DNA from 3 places in the Bradyrhizobium sp. 23AC genome. Region 1 is predicted to be linked to each of the others. Evidence: predicted binding sites of a transcription regulator. Region 1 holds the regulator's gene; each other region holds the start of a gene.
What was found. Region 1 encodes LexA, which represses DNA repair genes until DNA is damaged. Its sites were predicted from a motif close to TGTTCNNNNTGTGTTCNG; they were not measured.
Positions count from the first base shown of each region.

Region 2: the regulator LexA is predicted to act here: its motif matches at 1,854-1,871, upstream of RAD10_RS25870 (PA0069 family radical SAM protein).
Region 3: the regulator LexA is predicted to act here: its motif matches at 1,803-1,820, upstream of RAD10_RS01515 (DNA recombination protein RmuC).

Region 1 covers NZ_JAVAYN010000016.1:144,424-148,260, forward strand. Annotated here, with positions in the region: gene RAD10_RS29955 (GAF domain-containing protein) at 1-467, opposite strand, end outside; gene RAD10_RS29960 (hypothetical protein) at 673-1,107, opposite strand; gene lexA (transcriptional repressor LexA) at 1,697-2,398, opposite strand; gene RAD10_RS29970 (molybdopterin molybdotransferase MoeA) at 2,575-3,786, opposite strand.
Region 2 covers NZ_JAVAYN010000012.1:175,596-179,432, forward strand. Annotated here, with positions in the region: gene RAD10_RS25865 (phosphoketolase family protein) at 1-1,682, opposite strand, end outside; gene RAD10_RS25870 (PA0069 family radical SAM protein) at 1,893-3,059, shown strand; gene RAD10_RS25875 (VOC family protein) at 3,083-3,538, shown strand; gene RAD10_RS25880 (ribonuclease HII) at 3,612-3,837, shown strand, end outside.
Region 3 covers NZ_JAVAYN010000001.1:316,297-320,133, forward strand. Annotated here, with positions in the region: gene fmt (methionyl-tRNA formyltransferase) at 78-1,013, opposite strand; gene def (peptide deformylase) at 1,156-1,680, opposite strand; gene RAD10_RS01515 (DNA recombination protein RmuC) at 1,852-3,048, shown strand; partial or broken gene RAD10_RS01520 (GIY-YIG nuclease family protein) at 3,137-3,439, shown strand; gene RAD10_RS01525 (AmpG family muropeptide MFS transporter) at 3,639-3,837, shown strand, end outside.

The DNA of each region.
Region 1 (3,837 bases):
CCGGGCAGGCCGAAGCCGCGAGGAAATCTGGTGTGGCGGGAGTTGAATTCGAACATGTCAGCTGCGCCGTAATAGCCGTCGACGAGGCCCATCTCGTAGGAGAGATCAGGATCGTTGTGCCAGAGTTCGATCGCGCCGACATGCGCCTCGTCGTCGCCGCAGAACAGCACCATCACCGCTTGCAGGAATTCGCCTGCGAACACCGGCACCGCCACGCCGCAGGTGAGGCCGGCCGCGACGGCCTGATCGGTCCGCTTGAAATAGGAGTTGGCGAATTTCGTGAGGATGACGGGATGGCCGCAGGCCCAGGCCTTGCCTGGAAGCCCCTCGTCATATCCGAAGTGCAGCTCTTCGCTGACGGCCTTGAACGCGGACAGCCCTTCATCGTAGAGGCCGCCGCCGAATTCCAGCCGCATGCGCGTCCGGTCAGGCACCCAGAGTTCAACGACGCGAATGAAGGTTTTCATCGAGCGTGTCCGCCGCCTCAAATCACGACAGCATCGGTCATTTGGCTGCGGAGCGGAGGTTCAAAATTCAGGCAGGACGGCCCAAACTTCGTGCGGCGACGAGGTTCGCCGCTCGAATTTCGAGAAGCAAAAACCCACCGGGCTCGCCGGCCTCGGCCGGCGACGGCATTTCAATCCTGGCCCTCGACCTCTCGGCCGGAGGGCGTCAGCCGATCGGCAGTCGCGTGACCGTCGGGCGACTGTCGGCGATGATCTTCGGCTTGTGCTCGCGCTCGCCGATCGGTTGAGTCACCGGCAGTTGCAGCACGGTTGCGCGCTGGCCCTCGACGAGCTGCGTCACCAGCACGGATTTGCCGTCCGGGAATTCGATCGCGTCATGATGGCGATCGGGAATGTGCGGATCGATCTTGCCGAACTTGCCGACGCGGGAGTTGACGGTGCGCGTCCAGATCCAGCGGTTATCGTAACGGACGTTGTCGGCGAAGGCGAGCTCCGTTCCCGGCAGCAGGCAGACCGCGACGGAGAGATCGGCTTCGGAGGCGAAGCCGCGCGTCGAGGTGCCGCGGAATGTTGTCGTGACGATCGTCTCGCCGACTTCTGCGGGGCGCGTCGCGACGGCATGCAGGCTGTAGTCACACATCGGGTGCTCCTCAATGCAGAGATAGCGACCCGCACCTCTTTCGGAGGCGCAGGCCCCTACCAGAGTGGAAGCACGTGACGGTCTGCTTGGTTGTAGGCAAATCTGCGGCTGGGATCCGCGAGCCCCGATCACATTATCTTTTCCATCTTTTCCGAATTCGATAGGAACAAAGTCGGCTTCCGTGCATTTGGCAGGCGCGCGTCAACGACCAGCGAAACCAGCCAGTCCTAGTATCGTCAGCTCGGCTGCGTACGCGCTGCATTGCGGTCGTTGCGGATTTTCTAGATCACGGCGGTGTCCTGGCCGACATGATGATGCGATCAGCGTTGCTGCGGCTGCGCTCAAACGATCTGGCGCATTTGGGCTGTCCCCCTCGAACTCGAAAGGCCGCGAAGCGATGTTGCTTCGCGCGGCCCGCCGGGGATGTCGCGGACGAGGAGGGGCCAGATAATCTGTGCAGTACCAGAAAGACCATCCAGCCGGAGCGGACCATCATCCGCTCCAATCTCCGATCGGCGATGCCGATCGCAGGCGCGCGCGGCACTGAGTACTTCCGGTATGAGTACTTCCGGTATGAGTACTTCCGGTATCAGTACTTGCGGTAAAGCCCGATCAGCTTGCCCTGAATCTTCACGCGGTTCGGCGGCAGGATGCGCACCTCATAAGCGGCATTGGCGGGCTCCAGCGCGATCGAGGCGCCGCGGCGGCGGAAGCGCTTGAGCGTGGCTTCCTCGTCGTCGATCAGCGCCACAACGATGTCGCCGGTATCGGCGCTCTCGTTGCGCTGGATCAGCGCCATGTCGCCGTCGAGGATGCCGGCCTCGACCATGGAATCGCCGCGCACTTCGAGCGCGTAATGCTCGCCGGAGCCGAGCATGTCGGGCGGCACGCTGATGGTGTGGCTGCGGGTCTGCAATGCCTCGATCGGGGTGCCGGCTGCGATGCGGCCCATCACCGGCACCGCAACGGGCCGCTCGCCCTCGTCCGCGGACGGGCTGGAGCTCGCACGCACCTTGCCGAGATTGCCCTCGATGACGCTTGGCGTGAAGCCGCGTCGGTTGCCGGCCGCAGCCTGGAGCTCCGGCAGCTTGATCACTTCGATGGCCCGGGCGCGGTTGGGCAGGCGGCGGATGAAGCCGCGCTCTTCGAGCGCGGTGATCAGGCGGTGGATGCCTGACTTCGAGCGCAGGTCGAGTGCATCCTTCATCTCGTCGAAGGACGGCGGCACGCCGCTTTCCTTCAAGCGTTCGCTGATGAACCGCAGAAGCTCGTATTGTTTGCGCGTTAACATCTCGACCAAAGTCCCCCGGTTGATGTCGTTCGATTCCGAGACGATGAATTCAGCGATAAGCCGCTACATCCTCGAAACAAATCATGAACGGACACTATATGTTCGATACATGTTCCGCAACTGCTTAATTTTGCGTGAACAGAACGAAGCGCGCGGAATGCGTGTGGCCGCGCAGGTCAGACGGGGAGCCGCAGCACCTCGCAAGGGCTGCCGGCCTCGGCCTTCGGCGCGAACGGTGGGCGCACGAGAAGTACCTGTGCTGCAGCAAGATTCGCAAGCAGAGAGGAGTCTTGATGGCTGACGGGAAGGGCGACGAGCGTGCCGTCGTCGCGCAGCTCCAGGCGCGCGCGCAGATAATCCTCGCGCTGGTCGTTGACGCCGAGATCGCGGCCCAGCACGGCGCGCTCGCGATGGTGATGAATCACCGAACGGCCCGACAGCGCGCGAATCAGCGGCACCATGAACAGGAAGGCGCAGACATAGGACGACACGGGATTGCCGGGCAGGCCGATGACGCCCATCGTCCCTAAGCGTCCGTGCATCATCGGCTTGCCGGGCCGCATCGCGATCTTCCAGAACGCCATCGCGATGCCTTCGTCCTTGAGCGCCTGCTGGACCAGATCGTGGTCGCCGACCGATGCGCCCCCGGTCGTGACCAGGATGTCGGCGCCGCTTTCGCGCGCGCGGCGGATGCCGGCGGTGGTGGCCTCCAGCGTATCGGCGGCAACGCCGAGGTCGATGGTCTCGGCGCCCTCGCTGCGGGCGAGCGCGTGCAGGGCATAGCCGTTGGAATAGACGATCTGGCCGTGCCCGGGCGTTGAGCCCGGCATCACCAGTTCATCGCCGGTGGCGAGAATCGCGACCTTCGGACGGCGGCAGACGGCGAGTTGCGGGTGATTCATTCCGGCGGCGAGGGCGAGATCGCGCTCCGTCAGACGGGTTCCCTTGCGCAGGAGGACGTCGCCCTCGCGGAAATCGACCCCGGCGGGGCGGATGTGCCGACCCACGATCGCGGCTTCCTTGATCGTTATTTGCTTGCCTTCGGCGATCGTGTCCTCCTGGATCACGACCGCGTCGGCGCCGTCGGGAACGACGCCGCCGGTGAAGATCCGCACCGCTTCGCCGGCGCCGACCTTTCCCGTGAACGGACGGCCCGCTGCGACCTCACCGATCATCGTCAGCCCTGAATCGATTGTCGCCGCGTCGGCCGCGCGCACGGCATAGCCGTCCATCGCCGACATCGCCTGGGGCGGTTGGGTGCGCCGCGCAGCGACGTCATGGGCGAGCACGCGATGGTAGGCTTCGTCGAGCGAAACCGTCTCTGCAGGCAGCGGCGCTGCACCCGCCAGCACCGCAGCAAGGGCGTCGGAAACCGGCATCAAGGCCACGGCGAAACTCCTGCTCGGCACGTTCGGACGAAATGTTCCGACAGTCTTCTA
Region 2 (3,837 bases), on a different contig from region 1:
GGGAAGTAGATACGAACGATATCAGCCTTCTTGTTGGCGACGAGATCGACGAAGCCGGGATCCTGATGGCTGAAGCCGTTATGGTCCTGCCGCCAGACATGCGAGGTCAGGAGATAGTTGAGCGAGGCGATCGGGCGCCGCCACGGCAGATCGCGCGTGACCTTCAGCCATTTGGCGTGCTGGTTGAACATGGAATCCACGATGTGGATGAAGGCCTCGTAGCAGGAGAAGAAGCCGTGGCGTCCGGTGAGCAGATAGCCCTCGAGCCAGCCCTGGCAGAGATGCTCGCTCAGCACCTCCATGACGCGGCCGTCCTGCGCAAGGTGCACGTCGTAAGGCTCGATCGGCTCCAGCCAGACCCGTTCGGTCGCCTCGAACACCGCATCGAGCCGATTTGACGCGGTCTCATCCGGTCCCATGATGCGGAAATTGCGCTCCTTCGCGTTGAGGCGGATGACGTCGCGCAGGAATTTGCCGAGCTCGCGCGTCGCTTCCCCGATGGCGCCGCCGGGCCGCGGCACCTCGATGGCGAAGCTGCGGAAGTCCGGCAGCTTCAGCTCCTTCTTGAGCAGGCCGCCATTGGCATGCGGATTGGCGCCCATGCGGCGAATGCCTTCGGGCGCGAGCGCCTGAAGTTCTGGAATGAGCGCGCCGCTCTGGTCGAACAGCTTTTCCGGCTCGTAGCTGCGCATCCAGTCTTCGAGCACTTTGAGGTGCGCCGGGTTTTCGCGACAGCCCGCCACCGGGACTTGATGCGCGCGCCAAAAACCCTCGATCTTCTTGCCGTCGACCTCTTTCGGGCCGGTCCAGCCTTTCGGGCTGCGCAGCACGATCATCGGCCAGCGCGGCCGCTCGACTGCCTTGCGGCCGTCGCGGGCGTGCTGCTGGATCGAGCGGATGCTGGCGAGCGCAACGTCGAGCGCATCCGCCATGGCCTGATGCATCAATTTGGGATCGTCGCCCTCGACGAACAGCGGCTCGTGGCCGAACCCGCGGAACAGATCGCGGATCTCGCTGTCGGGCATTCGCCCGAGCACGGTCGGATTGGCGATCTTGTAGCCGTTGAGATGCAGGATCGGCAGCACCGCGCCGTCATGGGTGGGGTTCAGGAACTTGTTGGAGTGCCAGGAGGCCGCGAGCGGACCGGTTTCCGCTTCGCCGTCACCGACCACGCAAGCCACGATCAAATCAGGATTGTCCAGCGCCGCACCGTAGGCGTGCACCAGCGCGTAGCCGAGCTCGCCGCCTTCGTGGATCGAGCCCGGCGTTTCCGGCGCCGCGTGGCTCGGAATGCCGCCGGGAAAGGAGAACTGCCTGAACAGCTTGCGCAATCCGTCCTTGTCGCGCGCGATGTCGGGATAGATCTCGCTGTAGCTGCCTTCCAGATAGGTGTTGGCGACCATGCCCGGCCCGCCATGGCCGGGACCGCAGACATAGAGCACGCTGATATCGAGCGCGTGGATGACGCGGTTGAGATGGGCGTAGATGAAGTTCAGGCCGGGCGTCGTGCCCCAATGGCCGAGCAGGCGCGGCTTGATGTGCTCGGCCCGCAAGGGCTCGCGCAGCAGCGGATTATCGAGCAGGTAGATTTGCCCGACGGAGAGGTAGTTCGCGGCGCGCCAGTAGCGATCGAGCAGGTCGAGGTTGCTGCTTGCCGCGGCCGATTGTTGTTGATTTGTCATGTTCCTGCTGACCTTCACCCGCCGATCGTCACCAACATTGTTCCGCGACGATTGATCCCTGGCCGGCATCAAACGAAATCGTTGCGACGGGCGTGTTGCGTGAGGTCAAAGGACCGCGCCCGAAATTTGGGCGGCACCTTTGCATGGGGTTGTTTTCCCATTTTTTGTTTGCGTTCTTGATTTGTTCCTTTTGCATGCTATCTTGGCTTCATGAGTCCAGCAGCATCCTCTCATGCTCTCAAGCACCCGCCGGTCACGGCGCCCTCCGAGCCGGCGGGTGTGGACTCTGACTTTCCGGAACTTGGCGTCGCCATCGACCGCGCGCGCAGGCGAGGGCGGGGCGCACAGTCGAATGCCAGCGGCCGCTATGAGGCCGAGGCGCGCGTCGCTTTCGACGACGGCTGGCAGAGCCTGGAAGAGCTGCCGCCGTTCAAGACCAGTGTCGGCGTCGACACCTCGCGCAAGGTGATCACCCGCAACGATTCCCCCGATATCGGCTTCGATCGCTCGATCAATCCCTATCGCGGCTGTGAGCATGGCTGCGTCTATTGCTTCGCGCGGCCGACCCATGCCTATCTCGGCCTGTCGCCGGGGCTCGACTTCGAGTCAAAACTGTTCGTCAAGCCCGAGGCGCCGGCGCTGCTGGAGAAGGAGCTCGCCGCGACCGGCTATGAGCCCCGGATGATCGCGATCGGCACCAACACCGATCCTTATCAACCGATCGAGCGCGAGCGCAAAATCATGCGCGGTATCCTCGAGGTTCTCGAGCGTGCCGGCCATCCCGTCGGCATCGTTACCAAGTCGGCGCTGGTGGTACGCGACATCGACATTCTCGCGCGGATGGCCAAGCGCAACCTCGCCAAGGTCGCGATCTCGGTCACCTCGCTCGATCCGAAGCTCGCGCGCACCATGGAGCCCCGCGCCTCGACGCCGTCGAAGCGGCTGGAGGCGCTGAAGCAGCTCTCGGATGCCGGCATCCCGACCACCGTGATGGTCGCGCCCGTGATCCCCGCACTGAACGATTCCGAGATCGAGCGCATCCTCGATGCTGCCGCCCATGCCGGCGTCAAGGAAGCCTCCTACGTGCTGCTGCGGCTGCCGCTGGAGGTGCGCGATCTCTTCCGCGAATGGTTGATGGCGAACTATCCGGACCGCTACCGCCACGTCTTCACGCTGATCCGCGACATGCGCGGCGGGCGCGACTACGATGCGAAATGGGGCGAGCGCATGAAGGGCACCGGACCGATGGCCTGGACCATCGGCCGCCGCTTCGAGATCGCCTGCGACAGGCTCGGCCTCAACAAGCGGCGCTCCAGGCTGACGACCGATCACTTTGCCCGGCCGAAGCGGAACGGCGATCAGCTCAGCCTGTTCTGATCGGGAAGTGGAAGAGGCGTCGCATGGTCAAGGAACTTCACTCGCCGGTGCCGCGGCTCACTGTCATCACGCTCGGCGTCAGCGATATCCGCGCCAGCATCGCTTTTTACGACGCCCTCGGCTTTTCGCGCCGGCTGAAGGCGACCGGCGAGGCGGTTGCGTTCTACGATACCGGCGGTCCGGTGCTCGCGCTGTATCCCTGGGATCAGCTCGCGGCGGACGCTGCGTTGGCGGACCAGCCGAGGCCGACAACCTTCCGCGGCATCACCCTCGCCTGGAACTGTCGGACACGGGAGGAGGTCGACGCGGTGCTGGCCTTCGCCCTCGGCAAGGGGGCAAAGCTGGTGAAGGCCGCGCACGAGACCGATTACGGCGGCTATTCCGGTTATTTCGCCGATCCTGACGGACATCCCTGGGAGGTCGTGGTCGCACCCGGCATCGAGGTCGGCGAGGACCGGCGGGTGCACCTGGCGGAATAGGGCGGCCTGAATAACGGGAATTGCGCGGGGTTCCCGGTTGCGCCGGCCGGGCCGCTTGCGCACGATCCCCGCCATGATTCGGGACAAGTCCGCCAAGACACCGGCCAAAGACGCGCCAAAGAAGGACGCTGCGAAGAAGGCAGCGCCCGCCAAGGCCGGCAAAGCGCCTGCGACCAAAACAACGGCCGTTCCCGCAGGCAAGAAAGGCATCATCGCGGTCGCACCGCCGAGCTTCCGGCGCGAGCGCGCGCTGATCAAGCGCGGCGTCTGGCCGGTCGCCGGCTGCGACGAGGCCGGCC
Region 3 (3,837 bases), on a different contig from region 1:
ACCCGGCAATCCATCGCCTGGGAAAGAGTTTTGTTAGAAGATGGATACGCGGGTCAAGCCCGCGTATGACGAGTTGACTAGGTGAACCTCGCTCCCGCCTTCAACGGCACGCCGCGCAGGAAGTCCGCGGCCTGCATCCGGCCCTTGCCCTCGCGCTGAAGCTCGATGATGCGGATGGCGCCCTCGCTGCAGGCGATGGTGAGCTTGTCATCGAGCACCTCGCCCGGCGCGCCCGACCCCTTTGCCAATTCACACCGCAGGATCTTGACGCGCGCATTCTCGCTGACGCCGGCAAGCTCGGCCCAGGCGCCGGGGAATGGCGACAGGCCGTGGATGTGGCGCAGCACGGCGCGCGCAGGCCTGGTCCAGTCGATGCGCGCCTCGGCCTTGTCGATCTTGGCGGCGTAGGTGACGCCGTCCTCGCTCTGCTTCTTGAGCCGAAGCCCATCGCGGGCGAGCGCGGCCATCGCCCGCACCATGAGATCGGCACCGAGGCGGGAGAGACGATCGTGCAAATCGAGCGCAGTCATGTTGTCCGTGATCGCGAGGCGCTCGGCCATGGCGACGTCGCCGGTGTCGAGACCGACATCCATCTTCATCACCATCACGCCGCTCTCGGCATCGCCCTCCATGATGGCGCGGTTGATCGGCGCCGCGCCGCGCCAGCGCGGCAGCAGCGAGGCGTGCAGATTGTAGCAGCCGAGTTTTGGCGCATCGAGGATCGCCTGCGGCAGGATCATGCCGTAGGCGACGACCACGGCGGCATCGGCGTCGAACGCGCTGAACTCGTCGAGTGCCTCCTGGGTCTTCAGCGTCTTCGGCGTCAGCACGGGAATGCCGAGCTTTCGCGCGGCCTCTTCGACCGGGGTTGGCTGCAATTGCAGGCCGCGCCGCCCGCCGGGCTTCGGCGCGCGGGTGTAGACGGCGACGATCTCGTGGCCATGCGCGACCAGCTCGAGCAGCGTCGGCACGGAGAAATCGGGCGTGCCCATGAAGATCAGGCGGAGGGGCATGTGGCTGCGTTCGGTGAGAGTTCTGATTCCCCGTCATGCCCCGGGCTTGTCCCGGGCATCCATGGTCTTGGCGACAAAGCAAGCAAGGCGTGGATGGCCGGGTCAAGCCCGGCCATGACGACGTGAGAGAGCCGAGCTCTACTCACTCCGCGCGCTTGGCAGCTTTCTCGAACTTCTTCATCACGCGGTCGCGCTTGAGCTTCGACAGATAGTCGACGAACAGGACGCCGTTGAGGTGGTCGATCTCGTGCTGGATGCAGGTGGCATAGAGGCCTTCGGCGTCCTCCTCGTGCACCTTGCCGTCGAGATCGGTGAAGCGCACGCGCACCTTCGCAGGGCGCTCGACCTCCTCGTAATATTCGGGGATCGAGAGGCAGCCTTCCTCGTAAACCGACAGTTCCTCGGACGAGGCGACGATCTCGGGATTGATGAAGACGCGCGGCAGCGGCGCGGTCTCGCCGTTCTCGTCGCGCTTGGCGAGGTCCATGGTGATCAGCCGCAGCGGCTGCGCGATCTGGATCGCGGCGAGGCCAATGCCGGGCGCGTCGTACATGGTCTCGAACATGTCGTCGGCAAGCTTGCGGATCTCCGGCGTGACCTTCTCGATCGGCTTGGAGACCAGACGCAGCTGCTTGTCGGGCAGGATGATGATTTCTCTGAGGGCCATAGCCGCGATTTAAGCCCCATGCCGGATGCGGTCAATGCGGAGAGGAACCTCGTTAACCCCTCGCTAACCATAAAACTTCAGCTTTCGTTAACCATAAAAATTAGGGGGTCGTTAACCGCCGCCGTTCCCTCTTCGTTCGCGGGAGTCCAGCGAATCGGCTAGAAGGGCGGAATGAACGAGATCATTTTCATGTTGGGCGACTGGCCGGTGCGCACGATCCATGCGCTGATCGGCTTCGGCGCCCTCGTCCTCATCCTCCTGGTGGTAATCGCCGTCGTGATCGGCCGCTCGGGCCGGCGCGGCGCGGAACTCGCGATGGCGCATGCGATCCGGGCCGACGAACTCGAGGAGCGCCTCAGCGAGGTGCTGCGCGCCCAGAGCGAATCCTCCGGGAGGGTCGACGCCATGACCCAGGCGCTGGCCGGACGCCAGGCCGAGATGGCGCGCGCGGTCAACGAGCGGCTCGATTCGGTAACCCATCGCGTCGGCCAATCGATGGAGCACTCGACCCGCAACACCATGGAAAGCCTGCGCGCGCTGCACGAGCGGCTCGGCATCATCGACAGCGCCCACAAGAACCTCACCGATCTCACCACCCAGGTGACGACCCTGCGCGACGTGCTCGCCAACAAGCAGTCGCGCGGCGCCTTCGGCCAGGCGCGGATGGAGGCGATCGTCCAGGACGGCTTGCCGAAGGGCGCCTATGAGTTCCAGTTCACGCTCTCGACCGGCAAGCGGCCGGACTGCGTCGTGTTCCTGCCCGACCAGCGCCCGCTCTGCATCGACGCGAAATTTCCGCTGGAGGCGATGACGGCGTTGCACGACGCCCGCACCGACGAGGAGCGGCGCGTTGCCACGCAGCGGCTGCGCGGCGACGTGATGAAGCATGTCAGCGACATCGCGGAAAAATACCTCGTCACCGGCGAGACCCAGGAGATGGCGCTGATGTTCGTGCCGTCGGAATCGGTCTACGCGGAAATCCACGACGGTTTCGACGACGTGATCCAGAAGGCCTATCGCGCCCGCGTCGTGCTGGTGTCGCCCTCGTTGCTGATGCTCGCGATCCAGGTGATGCAGCAGATCATGAAGGACGCCCGCATGCGCGATGCCGCCGACCAGATTCAGACTGAAGTGATCAAGCTCGGCGACGATCTGGGACGCCTCAGGGATCGCGTGGTCAAATTGCAGAAACACTTTTCCGACGCGAACGAGGACGTCCGCCAGATCCTGATCTCCGCCGACAAGATCGAGAAGCGCGCAGGACGCATCGAGGAGCTCGATTTCAGCAAGAGCGATGCGGAAGGGCCGCGGCTGGTGGCGACGGGCGCGGGTGAGCTGTTCCCGAGGAAGCTCCAGGCGGGGGAGTGATTCTCTTCTGAGATCAGGTACGCTGCCAGCCCAATTTCACTGTCGTCGCCCGGCTTGACCGGGCGATCCAGTATCCCAGAGGCGGCAGATGAGCCCTCGCTGCTACTACGTTTACATTCTCGCCAGCAAGATTGGCGGAACGCTCTACATTGGCGTCACCAACGATCTCATCCGCCGGGTCGCACAACACAAGCTGCAGGTCATCGAGAGCTTCACGACAGACTACGGCGTCGTGAGGCCGGTCTACTTCGAGCAGTTCGATGACCCCGAGAATGCGATCAAGCGGGAAAAGCGGTTGAAAAAGTGGAACAGGGCCTGAAAGGTTCGGTTGATCGAGCAGCAGAACCCGAATTGGGATGATCTTTATCACGAGATAGCCGGGCCACCATGATGGTGCCACGCCTTCGCCACTCTGTCATACCCCGCGAAGGCGGGGTATCCAGTACGCCGCGGCGGGTGGGATTGAACCGGGGCGCTGGTGTTTACTGGATCGTCCGCCTTCGCGGACGATGACACCGAGGATTTTGAGGGCTCTTCCGCCTCATCGGCTACCACGAGTCTTTCCCCCCAGAATCTGCTAACACCGCCCCATGACCGCTCCCGACGCGACCTCCCCCGCCGCGACCTCCGCCCCCGCCGCCTCCTGGCGCGACAGTCTTGCCGTTTACCTGCAGCCGCGGGTGCTGATCGTGCTGTTTCTCGGCTTCTCCTCCGGCCTGCCGCTGGCGTTGTCGGGCTCGACGCTGCTGGTGTGGATGCGCGAGGCCGGGGTCGATCTGAAGACCATCG